One region of the Pseudoalteromonas sp. S1727 genome, then DNA from elsewhere that is predicted to be linked to it. Evidence: predicted binding sites of a transcription regulator. Region 1 holds the regulator's gene; each other region holds the start of a gene.

Region 1 (4,407 bases):
TTAAAAAGGACCGCAGTTTTACTGCAGTCCTGGCAAATAAGTGAGCTTAATTTCATAGTGTTAGTGTCGAGCGTGCTTCTCTTTGTGTTTGATTACTTGACGGTCGAGCTTGTCGATTAGTCCGTCAATGGCTGCATACATGTCTTGATGTTCAGTTGAAGCAAATAACTCAGCACCACTGACATGGATGGTGGCTTCTGCTTTTTGGCTTAGCTTTTCTACGTCAAGAATAACATGGACATTGTTGATGTGATCAAAATGCCTCTCAAGCTTCGCAAACTTATTGTTTACATAGTCTCTTAATGAATCAGTAATTTCTACGTGACGACCAGTTAAATTTAGTTGCATAAGCATTTTCCTTTTTTGATTTTACGCCTTAAATCAAACTCTTTCTTTGATTTGACGGTGGAATAGCCAGTGACTCGCGGTATTTTGCAATAGTCCGTCTAGCTACTTTGATACCTTGCTCTGCCAATATATCTGCAATTTTACTATCACTCAATGGTTTCGCTGAGTTTTCTGCGCTAATCAGTTTTTTGATTAGTGCGCGAATAGCTGTCGATGAGCATTCGCCGCCATTTTCAGTACTAACATGGCTTGAGAAAAAATACTTTAACTCAAAAATACCACGCGGGGTATGCATGTATTTTTGGGTAGTTACACGAGAAATTGTTGACTCATGCATCTCTACCATTTCAGCAACGTCATTGAGTACCATAGGTCGCATGGCTTCAGGGCCATGTTCAAAGAAACCTTGCTGCTGTTTTACGATGCAATTGGTTACTTTGAGCAATGTGTCATTGCGACTTTCTAGGCTTTTTATAAACCATTTAGCTTCTTGCAGATGCGAACGAATAAACTGACTATCAGTGCTCGACTTTACTGAGCGCGACATAGCTGCATATTGGCTGTTCACTCTGATTTTTGGCATGCTGTCTGGATTAAGTTCAACCACCCAGCGGCCTTTAATTTTTTTCACTGATACGTCAGGAATAACGTATTCTGACTCTTCTCGTACTATGGTATCCGCAGGCTTTGGATTTAGGCTGTGGATCAGAGTCATCACTTCTTTTAGTTCATCTTCCTTAAGCTTAGTCTTTTTCATCAAAGTGCGATAGTCGCGACTAGCTAATAAATCGATATGATCAGTTAAAATCATTTTTGTCTCATTAATCCAAGGGGTTGCCGGATCAAATTGATTTAGCTGAATACATAAACACTCTTGTAGACTGCGAGCCGCGATGCCTACAGGGTCAAATAATTGGATACGTTTTAAAACCGCTTGTACTTCGTCAAGTTCGATTTCTTCTTCGTTGTTGCCTTGATTTAAGCTCTCTACAATATCTTCACAGCTAAGCGTTAAAATACCTGAGTCATCAATGGCCTCAACAATTGCAATGGCTATTGCTTCATCTGTAGGGCTAAATGGAGTTAGCTGTAGCTGCCACATTAAATATTCATGCAAGGTTTCTGTTGAGGCGCCTTGATATATAGATTCGTCCTCTGGCATTGGGCCTGCTGAGCTATTTGGCGCAGCGCTCATGTACTCATCCCATGTGACATCCATCGCCATTTCATCACTGAGTGTTTCTTTGGTGAGTGCTTCGCTGCTTTCTTGTTCGTATTCGCTGGGCTTGTCATCTGCTGAGGCGCTAACGGTTAAGTCGTCGTTATCTTGCTTTTGCTCATTCTTGCCCGCCGTGTCGTCTGAATACTCATGCTCTTCTAGCTCTAGTAACGGATTGCTATCTAGCGCTTCTTGAATTTCTTGCTGCAGATCCAATGTGCTGAGCTGCAATAAGCGGATAGCTTGTTGCAGTTGCGGTGTCATTGTAAGTTGCTGGCCCATGCGCAGCTGGAGTGATTGCCTCATGTATCTCTAACAATCCTTTTATTGTTGTCATTGTTAAGTTTAGCAGATGCTTAGCCAAAGTGTGGCTTTATAGCCTAAATTGCTCACCTAGGTAAACATCGCGAACTGTTTGGTCGGCGAGTACATGCTCAGGTGTGCCTGATGCAATTAACTCCCCATGAGAAACTATGTAGGCTTTTTCACAAACATCAAGAGTTTCTCGTACATTATGGTCGGTGATAAGCACGCCAATACCACGGTTTTTAAGGTGTTCAATAATCTTCTTTATATCTAACACTGAAATTGGATCAACACCAGCAAAAGGCTCATCTAACAAGATAAATTTTGGGTCTGCGGCTAATGCACGGGCAATTTCAACACGACGACGTTCACCGCCAGATAGAGCCATACCTTGGCTGTCGCGAATATGTTGAATGCTAAATTCATCAAGTAAGCTGTCAAGAGCTTCTTCTCTTGCTTGTTTTTTAAGGTCTTTTCGGGTCTCTAAAATAGCCATCAAATTTTGATAAACAGTCAATTTACGAAAAATTGATGACTCTTGCGGTAAGTAACCAATCCCCAAGCGAGCGCGACTATGCATTGGCAGTAAGGTGATGTCGTTGTCATCAATACTGATCTTGCCTTTGTCGCTAGGCACTAAGCCTACAATCATATAAAAGGTTGTGGTTTTACCCGCACCATTTGGGCCCAGTAAGCCAACAATGCTGCCGGCGGTAACTTCTAAGCCTACACTTTTGACAACTTGGCGACCTTTGTAGCTTTTAGCTAAAAATTCAGCTTTTAATGTACTCATGGCTGGCCTTTAGATTTGTCTTTTTTGTTACTTACCGGTACTAAAATAGTGTGCACGCGATCATTTGAGCTTTCGCCTTTTTCGGCGCTGATAAGCTGTTGGTCCATGTCGTAGGTAATGCTTTTAGCATTAATTTTTTGCCCTGCTTGAGTAACCTGCGCATCGCCAATTAAGGTTAAGTAGCGCTTGGCAACGTCGTAACGAACTTCTTTAGCGCTGGCGCTCATAATTGTGCCATCAGCTTGTTTTTCTTCAAAATAAGCTGGACTTCCTGTGGCTACAAGCAGTTGTTTATTGTCGCCTAAGTCTTCACGTTTGTGTACTTCAAGGCGATCAGCTTTAATACGACGGTTACCATGAATAATTTCAACGTTGTTTTCAAAAATACCGATGTTATCTTTTAACTGGGCAAGTTGTTTTTCTGCACTGATCGATACTTGGTCCGCAGGTGGTAAATTAGTCTCAGCAAAGCTTGCAAAGGCCATGAATAAGCTTGGTATAACAAGCAAGTGAGCAAATTTATTGGTCATAATATATGGTTCGCGTATGGTTAATTAGTTCTACCACTTCGGCTTTTAAGTCGGCATTGAGGCCGCGCCCAGTGATCTTTAAATTTGGCCCAATCAATTCTACAGGTTGTTCAGAGCTCATGGTTTGTAGTTCAATATCAACCTGAATGTTATCTGCATTGATGTGCTCAATCATGGCATTGTTGGTCAGGTTTTTAGCCACCACATTGCCTTCTAAAATTAATTGATGGTTTTCATATAAAGTGGCTTCGTTTGCATTAATTTGCCACGTTTGTTGTTGATTATATAAAGTAAAAATAGGTTGCTCAAAGTAAGTGAAGCCTAACTGTTGATAGAGCTCCATTTTTGCAGCGGTTACTTTGTGGCTAATTTTACCTTGTTCATCAAATGCTGTTTGTTTTAATGCTACGGCAGTGTAATCGGGTTTTGCTATTATATCTTCTTGGTTTTGTGGTGCATTTGTTGGCTGATTAAAATAGGGAAACCACAACCACACCATGCAAGCGACGAACAATACGCATAATATTAAACGCGCACTATTCATGAGCTAGTCCCTTCGCTTGTTAGTGACTTACCATTTTCAAGCATCAATAAATCAGTGAGCTCACGCACTGCACCAAAACCACCTGGTAGCATGGTTGTATAATGCGAGATGCGTTTGATGAGCGGGTGTGCATCATTCACTGCTACAGCAAAACCGACTAATTCCATAACCGGCATATCTGGTCCATCGTCACCTATATAGGCTATTTGCTCATCTGTTAACTGCAATTTATTTTTGAGCTGTTGATAAGCTTGCAACTTGTTTTCTTGACCTTGATAAATATGCGCTACAGTCAGGCTAGTCATTCGTTGCTGAACTATCTGTGAATGACGGCCAGTGATCACTGCCACTTCAAAGCCACTGTTGATTAAGGCTTTAATGCCAAAGCCATCTTTAGTATTAAAGGCTTTGAGTTCTTCACCATGATTACCTAAGTAAATACGGCCATCTGAAAATACACCATCGATGTCGCAAATAAGCAGTTTAACTTTTTGCGCGCGACTACGGGCATCATCACTAAGCGGCTGGTATAAATCAGCAAACTGCATTATAAAACTCCTGCTTTGAGCAAGTCTTGCATGTTGAGTGCACCAATAGGGTGTTGATTATCGTCAATCACAATTAAGCCGTTGATACGCTTATTTTCCATAATATTGAGTGCCTCTGC
Region 2 (4,407 bases), on a different contig from region 1:
CGTAGTAATCACCCAAGAGCATTACTCAGCGCGACTTTAGCTGGCTTAGGTATTGCTCACTTAGCCAGTGATATTGTTCAGCCCTATGTGCAACAAGGTCAGCTGGTAACTTTACTTGATGAATATCAAGTGACCGATAATGCATCTTGGCTGGTGTACCCTCGCAAGGATTTAATGCCCTACCGTGTTCGATTACTAATTGAATACTTATTAACTAGTTTTTCTAATGACTAAAATTTAAACTTTAAGTCTGTCGCTACACAGGATAAACTTTAACAAACAAAAATAAAAAACCTCCAATATGAACGACTTTTATCAGCTTAGCGCCACCAGCCTGCAAGGGCAATCTATTGAGTTTAATGACTTTAAAAACAAAGTTGTGCTTGTGGTTAACACCGCTAGTCAATGTGGCTTCACCCCACAATATGCTGGCTTACAAGCGCTGCATGAAAAATATCATCAGCAAGGCTTAGTCATTATTGGCTTTCCATGTAATCAGTTTGGCAAGCAAGAACCAGGCAGTGCCACAGATATTGAGCAAGGGTGCTTAATTAATTACGGTGTAGACTTTGTGATGATGAGCAAGGTAGATGTCAACGGTGAACACGCTCATCCGGTGTTTAGGCACTTAAAATCGGCTTTGCCTGGGTTTTTAACACGTAAAATAAAGTGGAATTTTACTAAGTTTTTAATAGGCCGAAATGGCGAGGCAATTAAACGCTTTGCACCATTTACTAAGCCGCAGCAAATCGAAGGTGCTATTATTAAAGCCCTTAAAAGCAGTAATACGTAAACACTAAAAGCAATAAAGAGGCAATCTGCCTCTTTATCTAAATTATCACTTAGTCGTTTAAGTACTCATCCAAGTCATCTTCGCCCAAGTTTTTACGCAAGCGTTTTTGCTCAAGGTAGTCTTCCAACTTTTTCTTAACCTTTTGCTTATTCTTGTCGTGTTGATTACGCCCGACCATTTCGTACTCGTCTTCAACAAAATCGTCATCTAGCGCATCGTAACTAAATGTCTTACCCACAACCCACTCCATAAAGTGTTTGAGACCAATTAAGGATTTTTTATCACTGTCATTGGTGAAATTAAAAATGTTCAGCACAATTTCATACGTCGAAAGTGCACCAAAATAAAGCCACAACCCAATCTTAAAATGGTGTCATGTCAATATTGTGAATAAATAGCGCTAAATTTTAATTCTGGAAAGTGAGAGTTTTTTATCGAAACGATAAACACATTTTATTAATACAACAAAGTTAGTCAAAATGACTAAAAAGTAGTTTTATTATTATCTACTCATACGATTAAAAATATAAAAAAAACAACTAATACATTGTTTTATAATGTTAAAAATTATTGGCATCAAACTTGATAAGTTTTAAATACGAAAAATACGCACTCGTTAAAATCAACAAATTTGCAGGATATTAAAATGAAAAAATTACTATTAATCGGCTCTTTTTTTATTGCCACAGGGGCAGTAGCGCATACTGATAATGAGACTAATATTTCTTTCAGTGGCGATTCTTGCGACGTCGAATTTAAAAATGACGTGCGTATAAAGCCAAATGAGCTAGAAATCTTTACCGCAGACAACAACACGATGAGTTTTGCCGAGCAAGGCGATCTAAAAATAAATGGCCAAACAGTGGCACTTAACAATCAACAACGCCAAGCAATTACGACGTATTCAAATAGCCTACGCAGCCAATTACCTGAAGTCGCAAACATTGCCCTTGATGGTGTTAAAATTGCTGGTGTTGCCATTGAAGAAGTGGCTAATGCATTTAATATTGATAGCCTGGATAGCATTAATGAGCTAATGGCTGATATTAAAGTGGAAGTTGAGAATACCTTTTATCAACAAGGTACATTTGTGATGGGACAGCAGAGTTTTCAGCAGTTTGGTGAAAACTTTGAAAGCCAGTTTGATGAGCAAATAGAAACAGCTGTGCAATCAGCCATGATGCAATCAATGGGCAGTATTTTAATGGCGGTAGGTTCAGAACTAATGGGCTCCGGCGGGGACATGCAAGCCTTTGAACAACGTATGGAGAACATGGGCGCAGAAATCGAAGCCAAGGTTGAGCAACAAGCGAATCAATTAGAAAAACGCGCTGACGCACTGTGTGGTAACTTTTCTACCATTGCAGAGCAAGAGCAACAACTGGTGAAACTAGTACCAGAATTAAAAGATTATCAACTGTTCAGCTATAAAAAAAATAACTAAGCAGAGTCTTTAGTTAACGACAAAAATTTGATATCCCTTTAGCAGCACTCTTTTTAAGGTGCTGCTTTTTTATTTTTTCGCTAAATGAATAAGTTCACCCAGTGTTTTTATGGCTTGCTCAAGTTTTTCAGTCCACGGCAAACCATAACTTAACCTAATGCAATTACGGTATTTATTGGTGGCAGAAAAAATGTAGCCTGGAGTAATACTAATGCCATTTTCAAGCGCAAGCTGAAACAGTTTAACGCTATCATAACCGCTACCTAGCTCAACCCAAATCACACAACCACCTTGCGGATCGCTGATCCGCGCAGTACTCGGAAACGCTTGTTGTAAACACCAGATCATCCGCTCTTTGTTATTTCGTAAACGCTGTTTCAGTAGCTTAAGATTACGCTCGTATTCACCGCTTTGCACAAACTCATATAACGTCCACTGATTGATCAACGAAGTCGAACAACTCAATGCACGTTTATAGCGCCGAGCTTGGGCAGCAAACTTACCAGCAATCAACCAACCAACGCGATAGCTCGGTGCTGCCGTTTTTGAAAACGATGCACAAGTGAGCACCAAGCCTTTGGTTGAATAGGTTTGCGCAGGTGTGCCACGTTGTGCAGTAAAGTGTAAGTCACCGTAAACATCATCTTCAATCAATACCACATTATGAGACTCTAATAATGCGACCAGATCTTTACGCTTATTATCTGGCATAAAGCTGCCAACAGGATTATTAATCGAGGTAGAGAAAACACACGCTTTAATATCATGATCCTGTAAAGCCTGACTCAGATCATCAAGCCAGATCCCATCATCAGGGCATAATGGGATCTCAAGTGCTTTCAACCCTAAACTTTCGATCAGTTCAATAATGCCGAAATAGCAAGGCGACTCAATGGCGATCACATCACCCGCTTTAGTCACACATTTAAGAGCGATTGCTAACGCCTCTTGCGCACCATTAGTGATCACCAACTCTTGCGGGTCAACACCAATCCCAAAATCTAAATAACGATGGATCAGTTGCTTTTTCAGCGGGGCAAAACCATCAATTGCGCCATAATTAATGGCTCGGCTACCAGCAATAGACATAACTCGGCGCATTGTCCGGCTAAGCATTTTATCGGTGGGTGCCGCCGCCACCGGATTAGCAATGCCAAATGGCACCACATCTGCTTGATGGATAGCATCATAAACTTGCTCTATCAACACTTGCATATTCACTGCAACTGGCTCACGACTGAGTTTGACTCGCTTAGGCCGTGCTAATGGCGTAGTCGATGACTTTAAAAAGTAGCCTGATTTTTCACGTGCTTCTACCAGACCTTGTGCTTCAAGTGATTGATAAGCCAGTTTAACCGTCGGAATACTTACTTTAAGTTTATCGGCCATTTTACGCAGTGAAGGTAGCTTTTCACCGGGCAGTAAAGTTCCCTTCTCTGATAATTCACGGATCAACTGCATAACTTGCAAGTATAAAAAGTCATGATTACTTTTACTGACAACTAACGACATCTGAAACCTCTTAAAACAGTCCTATCAACAGTCAAAATCTGTATAGGTTGCATTTCTAGTTTTCTGTATATGTTAAGTATACAGAGGCGTATTAAAATAAACACTTAATCGACATACTAGGATCGGCCATGAAAAGCATCGCGCTTTATATTATCACTGTTTTGATTTGGGGCTCGACGTGGCTTGCAATCGAATTTCAACTTGGCGACATAGCCGTAGAAGTATCACTATTTTATCGTTTTAGTTTAGCGGCCATATTAATGTGGGTTTGGGTAAGTGTTAAAAAGTTACCAATGAATTATAGCCGTCGCGACCATGGCTTTTTCATATTATTGGCACTGTGTAATTTTGGTCTAAACTACTTAGTACTGTACTGGGCGCAAAATTATTTAACGTCTGCCATGGCGTCAATCGCATTTTCAATGTTATTACTTATGAATATCGTAAATACTCGCTTATTCTTTGGTAAGCCGATTGCAAAACGAATTTACAGCGGTGCATTAATTGGTGTTGTTGGCATCGTCAGCTTGTTTTGGCCACAATTACAGCAGTTCGACTTAAGTAATGGGGCGTTGGTCGGTTTACTACTTGCTTTAGCCGGTACGTTTGTGGCCTCATTAGGTAATATGGTGAGTGTTCGTAACTCTCAACAGCAAAT
Region 3 (4,407 bases), on a different contig from region 1:
ATTTGCAACAAAACCAAAGCCATTGCCATTTAAAATAATAGGACTCCACACTGTTTCTTGCGTTGCCTCAAGTTCACGTATAATTTGCTGTAAGCTTACTCGCGCATTCTTTTTCTCTAATACATCTGCAAAATCATATTCCACTGCTTGCAAAAAATGTAATAAAGCCCAAGTAGCTCCTCGTGACTCATAAAATACATCATCAATTTTCCACCAAGAGGTTTTCACTTGGTTTTGTAATGGGGCATAAGTTGCTTGATGCGCTTCTTTATCACCGGCTAAATCGGTATTTAAGCGCTCTTGACCAACACTGGCACTTAAACGCTGGCTTAAACTACCGAGGCGCTTTTCAGCCTCCTTTAACCAGCCACGTAAATTATCAGCACGTGCATAAAACTGGCTTTCACGATCATTTTGATCAGCTATTTGGCTGCGGTAAATAATTAAGAAGTCAATGCCTTTTTGATACTCACTCTCAGCGCTTGGCCATGCCCAGGCTTCTGAGCTGATATTAAATTGTGGTTGCGCTTTTTTTAAAGCTTCATGTTCGGTTGACTGTGACTGTGAGCGGCTAAAATCTTTACGCATCGACAGTGCTAAATCGCGAGTCATTTCAAGTGCACCGTATTCCCATGCCGGCATATTGTCCATCAACACACTTGGCGGCATCATATCATTCGATAAGTAACCGCCCGGTTTATTTAATAAGGTAGTCGCAACATTAATCAACGCTGAGGTGGTTGTATAGCCGGTAACAAATTTCTCTCCACGCAACTGCGCCTCTTGCTTTGCTTGAGTAATTACATTTACGCGACTTGGTTCAACGCTCCAATAAACCGATATGGCATAAAAAATAATAAAGACTACTATTAGCCCAGTGATAATTTTCCCTTTATGCTGTGACATTTAACCTCCTAGTGATGTGTATGCTGCTGAGATTGTGGCACTTCTTCAATTTGGCTCTCTAATGAAACCACCGTTGCTTGAGTAAATACACGATCTCCATTGCTAAAATATAGCGTGAGTTTGAGTTCTTGCCCTATTTTTAATGGCTCTTCCGGCTCAAAAACCATTAAATGATAACCACCAGGCTTAAAATCGAGTTGTTGATGAGCCTTGATCTGTAGCATATCTACCTTTTGCATTTTCATCATACCATTAACATGTTGATGTTCGTGAACCTCAACACGCCCCATACCATCAAGAGTCACTTTTGTTAGCTCAATGGTTGTATCACCATGATTTACTAGTGTTAAATAGCCAGCGCTGGATTTACTTCCAGGTAAAAAATTTCGCACTTGAGCATTGCTAACAACCACTTTATTTACAGTTTCATGTTGGTGTCCTGTATGAGCAAATAACTCGGAAGAATAAAAGCTTATTGCAAAAATAGCAGATGAGAGCAAAGTAAGTAATGGCTTAAGAGACATTTCGATCCTTGTTATGATAATCAAGTTTAAGTGCTAAATTTAGCATATTTACGAAAAAATAGTCAGCTAAATTAGCATTTAAGATTATTTCAGTGGCCCAAATTAAGCCACTTTTTGGTTATCCGCAACAAGCCAACACAAGCAAACGATAAGCAATAATGGCCAAGCAATCATTAAAGAACCAAAAAGCAAGGCTAATATCACACCAACTCCTACAATGAGACCCGCACCAAGCAAGCCAACACTCACCAGCGCAACCAAAGCGATTACAACGATCACCGCCACTAATGCACCAAATAACTCAATACCAACCCAGCTTAAGTCTGCAATCCATAGCGGTAGCTGCCATGAATCAAATCGCCCTACTTCAAATGGGTTAAATGCTATGCACAACACAACCAATAAGCAAAATGCAATAATTTTCATGGCTCTTCCCTAGTGCACTTTATTATCTAAACAACAATGAGCAATTAAGTAACCTGCACCTATAAAAACAGGAAACTGAATAAAAAGCACGATTGTAGCAAGCCTAGTCGCCCAAATAGGAAAGTCGAACCTGCGTGCTAAACCACTACATACACCCGATATTTTTTTATTTAACGGATCTTTACTCCAACGAGCATGATTAAATGTATTCATTGTTTATTACTCCTAAGCGGTTTGTTGCAATTTAGCTTTAAGCACTGCAAGCTCTTTATCTAACGCTTCATCTTTTACTAATGCATCTATCTGCTCTGCAGTTGAATGCTGCTTTGCCGTTACATCATAGGCGTCAACTTGTGCTTCAATTGACTCCACACGCTGCTCAATAACATCAAAGCGTGCAAGTGCATGCGCAACTTTATCGCTATTTAATTGTTGATTAACACGCACACGAGCATTTAGAACATGATGAACCTGCGCCAAGCTACGTTGTTTAGCTTTAGCCGCACTCAGTTTGTCTTGTAAACGCTGCGCGTCATCACGTAACTTCGCTAATGAATCTGATAATTTAACAAGCTCTGGTTCAATCGCAGCTAACTCAGTTGCAACACGTTGTTTTTCTTTAAGTGCTGCAGTGGCTAAATCATCACGCCCCTTAGTGACCGCTAACTCAGCCTTTGCTTGCCATTGTGCTATCGACGTTTTTTTATCAGTTTGCTGGCGCTGTAACGCTTTTTGTTCACAGAGTATTGTCGCGGCAGTTGTACGGCATTCATCCAATGCTTGCTGCATTTCTTGAATTAATAAGTTGAGTAGTTTTTCTGGATCTTCTGCTTTATCTAACACAGCAACGAGGTTTGATTGAATTAGATCATTAACACGATTAATTAAGCCCATGATTTTCTCCTGTTGATTATGGGTGATTACAACAAGGAGATTCCAAGACTTGTGCCAAGTGACAAAAATTAAAATTTAAACAATAAAAAACAAAAGGATACACTTAAAAAGTGAAGACTAAACTGACTCTGAAATGAATATACATAAGTTAATTTGACTAAAAAAATGATTTTTTAACCATTATTTAGGATCAAAAAAAACCACTAAAAAGTGGCTTTTTAATTTAAAAAGGGTACTGCTATTCGGGAACAAAACTAAGTGCTTTATCCATCACTGACAAATCAGCCTGTTTGCCATGACCATGTTCTGAAAGGTGGCGTCTATAACCTCGCGCACCGGGTTGGCCTTGAAAAATCCCCAGCATATGGCGAGCAATATGCCAAAAGTTAGCACCTTGGCGCATTTCATCTTCAATATAATCATACATAGCACGCACCACATCATGACGAGACAAAGTGCATGCACTTTCACCATAAATTTTTTCGTCTACTTCACTTAAAATAAACGGATTACTATAAGCTTCACGACCTATCATTACGCCATCAATATGCGCTAAATGGGCAAGGCTATCAGCGATCGTTTTAACACCACCATTTAAACTCAGGTCAAGTTGTGGATAGTCTTTCTTTAATTGATAAACTCGTGGGTAATCAAGTGGCGGTACTTCGCGATTTTCTTTCGGGCTCAAACCACTTAGCCATGCCTTACGAGCATGAATAATAAAATCGTCACAGCCAACGTTATGGCTAGCTTCTATCAATGCACATAAAAATTCATACGAATCTTGCTCATCAATACCAATACGTGTTTTTACCGTAATTGGGATATTAACTTCTGCCTTCATGGCCGCAACACACTCAGCAACCAATTGTGGCTCAGCCATTAAACACGCACCAAAACGACCATTTTGAACACGATCTGATGGACAACCAACATTAAGATTGACTTCATCGTAGCCGCGCTCAGCAGCAAGCTTTGCACACTTAGCTAACGCGTCTGGATCAGAGCCACCTAATTGCAAAGCAACCGGGTTTTCATGATGATTAAAATGTAGATAATCACCGCGACCAAATAAAATAGCCCCAGTTGTCACCATTTCAGTATACAACACCGCGTGTTTTGTCATTTTACGATGAAAAGTACGGCAATGGCGATCAGTCCAATCTAGCATAGGTGCCACGGAAAAACGTCTATTCAAAGTAAAATCCTCAGGTTAATTAGTCGCTACCATTAGCCACGTAAAAAGCGCTGTATTTTACACAAGTAGAGAGGCTGCTTCAATGATAAGCAGTGAGCCAATTGCAAGCCTCGAGCGAGAGCTGTAAATGGCTCGATTAAGATTTATTATTGTGGCTGAGGTTACTTAACTAAATAATCGTAATTCACACCGCTGACTTCCACAACAGTCACAGCAAGCTCAGTGTAATTTTTAATTTTAGGATTAACTAATTTAGCCCCGACAGCTATTTTCGCAATTTTATTGGTTTTATCTAGCTCTACAATCTGTACAGACGCTGATGTATCAAAATCCGCTGACTGAGTATAGTATTCTGAGCCAACACTAGCACTTACGGCTAGATTTGGTTCACTGTTAGAGGTGGACTGCAGCAACGTTCCTTTTTTCAAGTCACTTTTTAAAATTGTAAAACTAAACTTA
Region 4 (4,407 bases), on a different contig from region 1:
TGGTGCTGCACCCACTTCATTAATTGCCCGAACTAAATCGTCAAGACTTACTCCTGGGTTGAAAACAAATGCTCTTGAATCATCTTGGTCAACGTCAATAATACTTTGATTAGTCACTGTTGTTTCACCATCACTTAGCGCGTTTGGCTGCGATACATTTTGCTGTTCGGCAATCGTGACTGTTAATCCGCCATGAGTAACTGCGGCTGCTTGTAATTTGACATTTTTGCCAATCACTATAGTACCCGTACGAGAGTTAACAATTATTTTTGCAGACGTATCGGCAGGTTTAAACTCAAGATTTTCCAAAGTCGATAAATAAGCGACTCGTTGCGAAGCATCACGTGGAGCAATAACACGAATAGACGCCGCATCGATTGCTTGCGCACTTTGTGGGCCAACCAAATCATTAATTGTTTGCTCTAATCGTTTTGCGGTAGTGAAATCTGGGCGGTTTAAGTTAAAGGTAATATAGTCACCTTGCATAAAAGGGCTGTTAATCGCACGCTCGACTGTTGCCCCGTTAGGGATACGACCGACTGTCGGTGTATTCATCACGACTCGACTACCATCAGCCCCTTCAACGCCTAACCCGCCTACAATTAAGCTACCTTGCGCTATCGCGTAGGTATTACCATCAACCCCTTTTAAAAAAGTTTGCAGTAATGTACCACCGCGTAAACTGCCAGCACTCCCGATTGAAGAGACTGTGATATCAATCGTCTGTCCAGGCTTTCTAAAGGCTGGTAATTCGGCATGAACGGCAACCGCCGCTACATTTTTTATCTTAGGTTTTAAGCTTGCTTCCAATGTGATGCCAAAGCTGTTTAGCATAGCTTTAAAGCTTTGCTCGGTAAAACGACTTTGCTCACCGGTGCCAGGCAAACCGACAACAAGGCCATAACCGACCAATTGGTTTGAGCGAACGCCTTCAACCATAGAAACATCTTTTATACGCTCAGCGCTGGCAGTAAAGTGCCAACCCAACAAACCAATACATAGCAACACTTTTAGACTTTTCATCATCAACTTCCTTTAAAAAGGGAACAGAGCACTGCTAAAGAAGCGTGTTAACCATCCGCCACTTTGCGACTCTTGTATTTGCCCTTTACCAGAATATTGAATACGTGCATTGGCAATTCTGTTAGAGGTCACTGTATTATCTGACGTTACATCTTGCGGACGAACGAGTCCCTCCAGACGAATAAATTCTTCACCGGTGTTTAAAGTGAGCCACTTCTCACCACGGATCACTAAATTGCCGTTGGGTAATACACGCATTACATTCACTGAAATATCACCAAACAGGCTATTTGATTGATTGGACTTAGAATCACCTTTAAATGATGAATCACTACCAATACCAAACTGAATGCTGTCACCGCCAATATTGACAGGTAAGCCACCTAAACCAATCACAGGATCTAAATTAGCATCACTTTCTTTATCTGTTTCTGTTTTTGCTGCCTTACTAGCTTGGGTCGACTCTTGGAGCTTAACAGTGATAATGTCGCCCGTTCGCAACGCTTTTTTATCAGAATAGAGGTCGTTTGATAAGTAGCTATCAAATAACGAACCGGTTGGCACAACTTGCTCGGCAGCTGGCTCTGGGTACATTGGAGCGTAGTATGGATCATCTTGAACCACATGGAGATTTTGAGTGGTCATACAACCACTCAAGACACATGCACCCGCTAAAACTATGGATAAATTACGCATCACTTTACTCCAATAATTATTAAAGTTGTTGATTGATATAACTCATCATTTCATCTACTGCTGAAATAACTTTTGAGTTCATTTCATAGATGCGTTGAGTTTCAATCAAGTTCACCAACTCTTCTGTTACATTTACATTTGAGGTTTCAAGTGCCCCTTGCACCACAGTTCCTAAACCTTCGAGACCCGGATTCCCTTGTACTGGAGCACCACTTACTGCGGTCTCGGTATATAAGTTTTGTCCAACAGGCTCTAGACCCGATGGATTGATAAAATCGCTGATCGTCAACTGACCAATCACCACGTTATCTGGCTGGCCTGCAATGCGAACAGATACTTCACCATCTTGCGACACGGTAATTGATTGCGCATCATCAGGCACATTCATTTCTGGTTGCACAGGAAACCCCGCCCCCGCGGTTACAATACGGCCGTCTTCATCAGTGGTAAATTGCCCATTGCGCGAATAAGCAATATTGCCATCAGGTTGCAACACTTCAAAAAAACCAGGCCCTGAGATCATCCAATCAAGTGAATTCTCAGTGGTTAACATATTCCCTTGAGAAAAGTTTTTTTGGTTTGCAACCACTTTAGCACCGGCACCGAGCATTAAACCTGAAGGCATTTCAGTGTCTTGTGATGAGCGACCACCAGGCTGATTAATATTTTGATACAATAAGTCCTCAAACACCGCACGGCTTTTCTTATAACCAACAGTACTGGCATTGGCTAAATTATTTGAGATCACCGAAATATCGGTTTGTTGAGCATCAAGCCCTGTTTTACTTATCCACAATGCAGGATTCATAGTCGTGTCCTCTCAATAAAGTTAAACAATACGCAGCAATTGAGTATGACGTTCGTCAATTTCTTCAGCTGTTTTCATTAACTTAACTTGTAATTCAAATTGGCGTTGATGGCTTATCATATCCACCATCTCGTGTACCGGATTTACGTTTGACATCTCTAAGGTGCCACTCATTACTTTTACGTCAGTAGCAATATCGCAAAATCCACATATATCATCTACGAGTAGTTCTGGTTTAGGTCTAAACAGACCGTCATTGCCTTTTTCAAGCTCAGAGTTGTTTGCCTTGATCACTTTTAAACGATCAACGACCTCTAAAAAATTAGCAGGTGCGCCCTGTGGGCGAATTTGAATGGAACCATCTTCACTAAATTCAACTTTTTCAATTGGCAGTGGCAAAATGATTGGCCCACCCTCGCCAATAACTTGGCGCCCGTGACTTGTCATCAACGCCCCATCAGGACTGATATTGAGTGTGCCGACTTTTGTATAGGCTTCATTGCCAGCTGCATCTTGTACGGTAAGCCACCCTTTATCACTCATAGCAATATCTAAGTCGCGACCAGTTTCAATAATACCGCCAGAGGTCATATTAGAGCCGGGACGTTCTTGCATGGAAAACACCCGCGTAGGCAGGCCTTCACCAAACGCTTGCATTGAACGCGCTTGTGCGAAGTCAGCTTTAAAGCCTGTGGTATTGGCATTAGCTAAGTTATTTGCTTTAAGCGCAAGGCCCCGCAAACTTTGCTTAGCCCCAGACGCTGCAATGTAGACCATCTTGTCCATATCATCGACTCACGTTGAAAAATCTATAACGAGATAAATGCAAGATAAGTGCCACAATAAATTGACATAGCGTTCAGTGTCATTGCATACACAACGACTAACCAACGTATTGAAATAAAAAAGGCTGCTAATGAGTAGCAGCCTAGGTGTCGGATTATAAAAAGTAGCGCCGAGATTATCGGATCTGCAAGATATTCTGTTGGAGTGTTGAGTTTACTTCCAATGCTCGAGAATTGGCTTGGAAGTTACGTTGTGCACTGATCAAATCAACTAACTCGTTTGTTAAGTTTACATTTGATTGCTCAAGTGCAGACGAGTTAATTGAGCCTAATGTACCTGAACCTGGCTCTCCAGCAATAGGCTCACCTGAGGTTAAACTTTTTTTCCAACCTGTATCACCCGCTTGTTGTAAACCTTGCGAGTTTGAAAAGCGTACCATCGCTACTTGACCTAAGAATGACGTATCACCATTGCTGTAAGATGCAACAATTTTACCATCTGTACCAATATCAATACCTGCTAAACGTCCTACTGTTGCGCCATCCTGATCTAAGGCTTTAACTTCAAAGCGACTTGCATATTGAGTAGGTACCTTATTTGCAGTGCCCGCTTCATCGCGCCAGTTAATATTTATATCTTCAGGGAAACTCGCGCCGTTTGATAATAAATCTGAAAGGCCAGTTGCGGCACCCGCACCACCTGGGATAGCTAATGGATTAAATGTAGTTCCAGTATTCGCAGTCCCATCAGTTGCTTGTGGTAGACCACTTGAATCAAATTGAAACGTTGAAATAGGAGTGTAAGGAGCGGCTGTTTCTTCAACACCAGCTGGGCTAAATGGCTTTTCATCTAACGTTGCATAGGTTTGCCATTCATTATCATTACCTGTCACTGCCGAATCAGTTTTTACAAAGAAAAACTGTAATACATGCGGTTCGCCCAATGAGTCGTAAACCGTTGTTGAAGTCGAGCTGTTATATGACGCGCTCACTTCAGGATCAAACGTTGTTACTGAAGGACTGCTTGCTCGTGAATCTAGATTGAACGACGAGTAAACATTCGTGGTAGCACGTGGCGAGCCTGATGAGTCAGGG

The links. The regulator sigma-54, encoded in region 1, starts transcription at its own class of promoters, with help from an activator protein. The targets are predictions, from matches to a motif close to GTTGGCACGNNNNTNGNNT.
Region 2: the regulator sigma-54 is predicted to act here: its motif matches at 1,363-1,381, upstream of CWB85_RS09315 (YggN family protein).
Region 3: the regulator sigma-54 is predicted to act here: its motif matches at 2,791-2,809, upstream of CWB85_RS21015 (PspA/IM30 family protein).
Region 4: the regulator sigma-54 is predicted to act here: its motif matches at 3,351-3,369, upstream of CWB85_RS03375 (flagellar basal body rod protein FlgF).

What each region holds. Positions count from the first base shown of each region.
Region 1 covers NZ_PNDT01000110.1:11,171-15,577, reverse strand. The annotation lists gene ptsN (PTS IIA-like nitrogen regulatory protein PtsN) at 1-56, opposite strand, end outside; gene hpf (ribosome hibernation promoting factor) at 61-348, opposite strand; gene CWB85_RS19205 (RNA polymerase factor sigma-54) at 377-1,873, opposite strand; gene lptB (LPS export ABC transporter ATP-binding protein) at 1,941-2,666, opposite strand; gene lptA (lipopolysaccharide transport periplasmic protein LptA) at 2,663-3,196, opposite strand; gene lptC (LPS export ABC transporter periplasmic protein LptC) at 3,186-3,740, opposite strand; gene kdsC (3-deoxy-manno-octulosonate-8-phosphatase KdsC) at 3,737-4,288, opposite strand; gene CWB85_RS19180 (KpsF/GutQ family sugar-phosphate isomerase) at 4,288-4,407, opposite strand, start outside.
Region 2 covers NZ_PNDT01000031.1:2,108-6,514, reverse strand. The annotation lists gene CWB85_RS09330 (LysR family transcriptional regulator) at 1-234, shown strand, start outside; gene CWB85_RS09325 (glutathione peroxidase) at 302-793, shown strand; gene CWB85_RS09320 (PA3496 family putative envelope integrity protein) at 843-1,031, opposite strand; gene CWB85_RS09315 (YggN family protein) at 1,440-2,237, shown strand; gene CWB85_RS09310 (aminotransferase-like domain-containing protein) at 2,307-3,749, opposite strand; gene CWB85_RS09305 (DMT family transporter) at 3,878-4,407, shown strand, end outside.
Region 3 covers NZ_PNDT01000147.1:10,253-14,659, forward strand. The annotation lists gene CWB85_RS20995 (DUF2333 family protein) at 1-906, opposite strand, end outside; gene CWB85_RS21000 (copper chaperone PCu(A)C) at 915-1,430, opposite strand; gene CWB85_RS21005 (hypothetical protein) at 1,533-1,856, opposite strand; gene CWB85_RS21010 (PspC domain-containing protein) at 1,866-2,069, opposite strand; gene CWB85_RS21015 (PspA/IM30 family protein) at 2,082-2,750, opposite strand; gene dusA (tRNA dihydrouridine(20/20a) synthase DusA) at 2,989-3,948, opposite strand; gene CWB85_RS21025 (hypothetical protein) at 4,110-4,407, opposite strand, start outside.
Region 4 covers NZ_PNDT01000010.1:143,146-147,552, forward strand. The annotation lists gene CWB85_RS03360 (flagellar basal body P-ring protein FlgI) at 1-1,023, opposite strand, end outside; gene flgH (flagellar basal body L-ring protein FlgH) at 1,036-1,719, opposite strand; gene flgG (flagellar basal-body rod protein FlgG) at 1,739-2,527, opposite strand; gene CWB85_RS03375 (flagellar basal body rod protein FlgF) at 2,549-3,313, opposite strand; gene flgE (flagellar hook protein FlgE) at 3,489-4,407, opposite strand, start outside.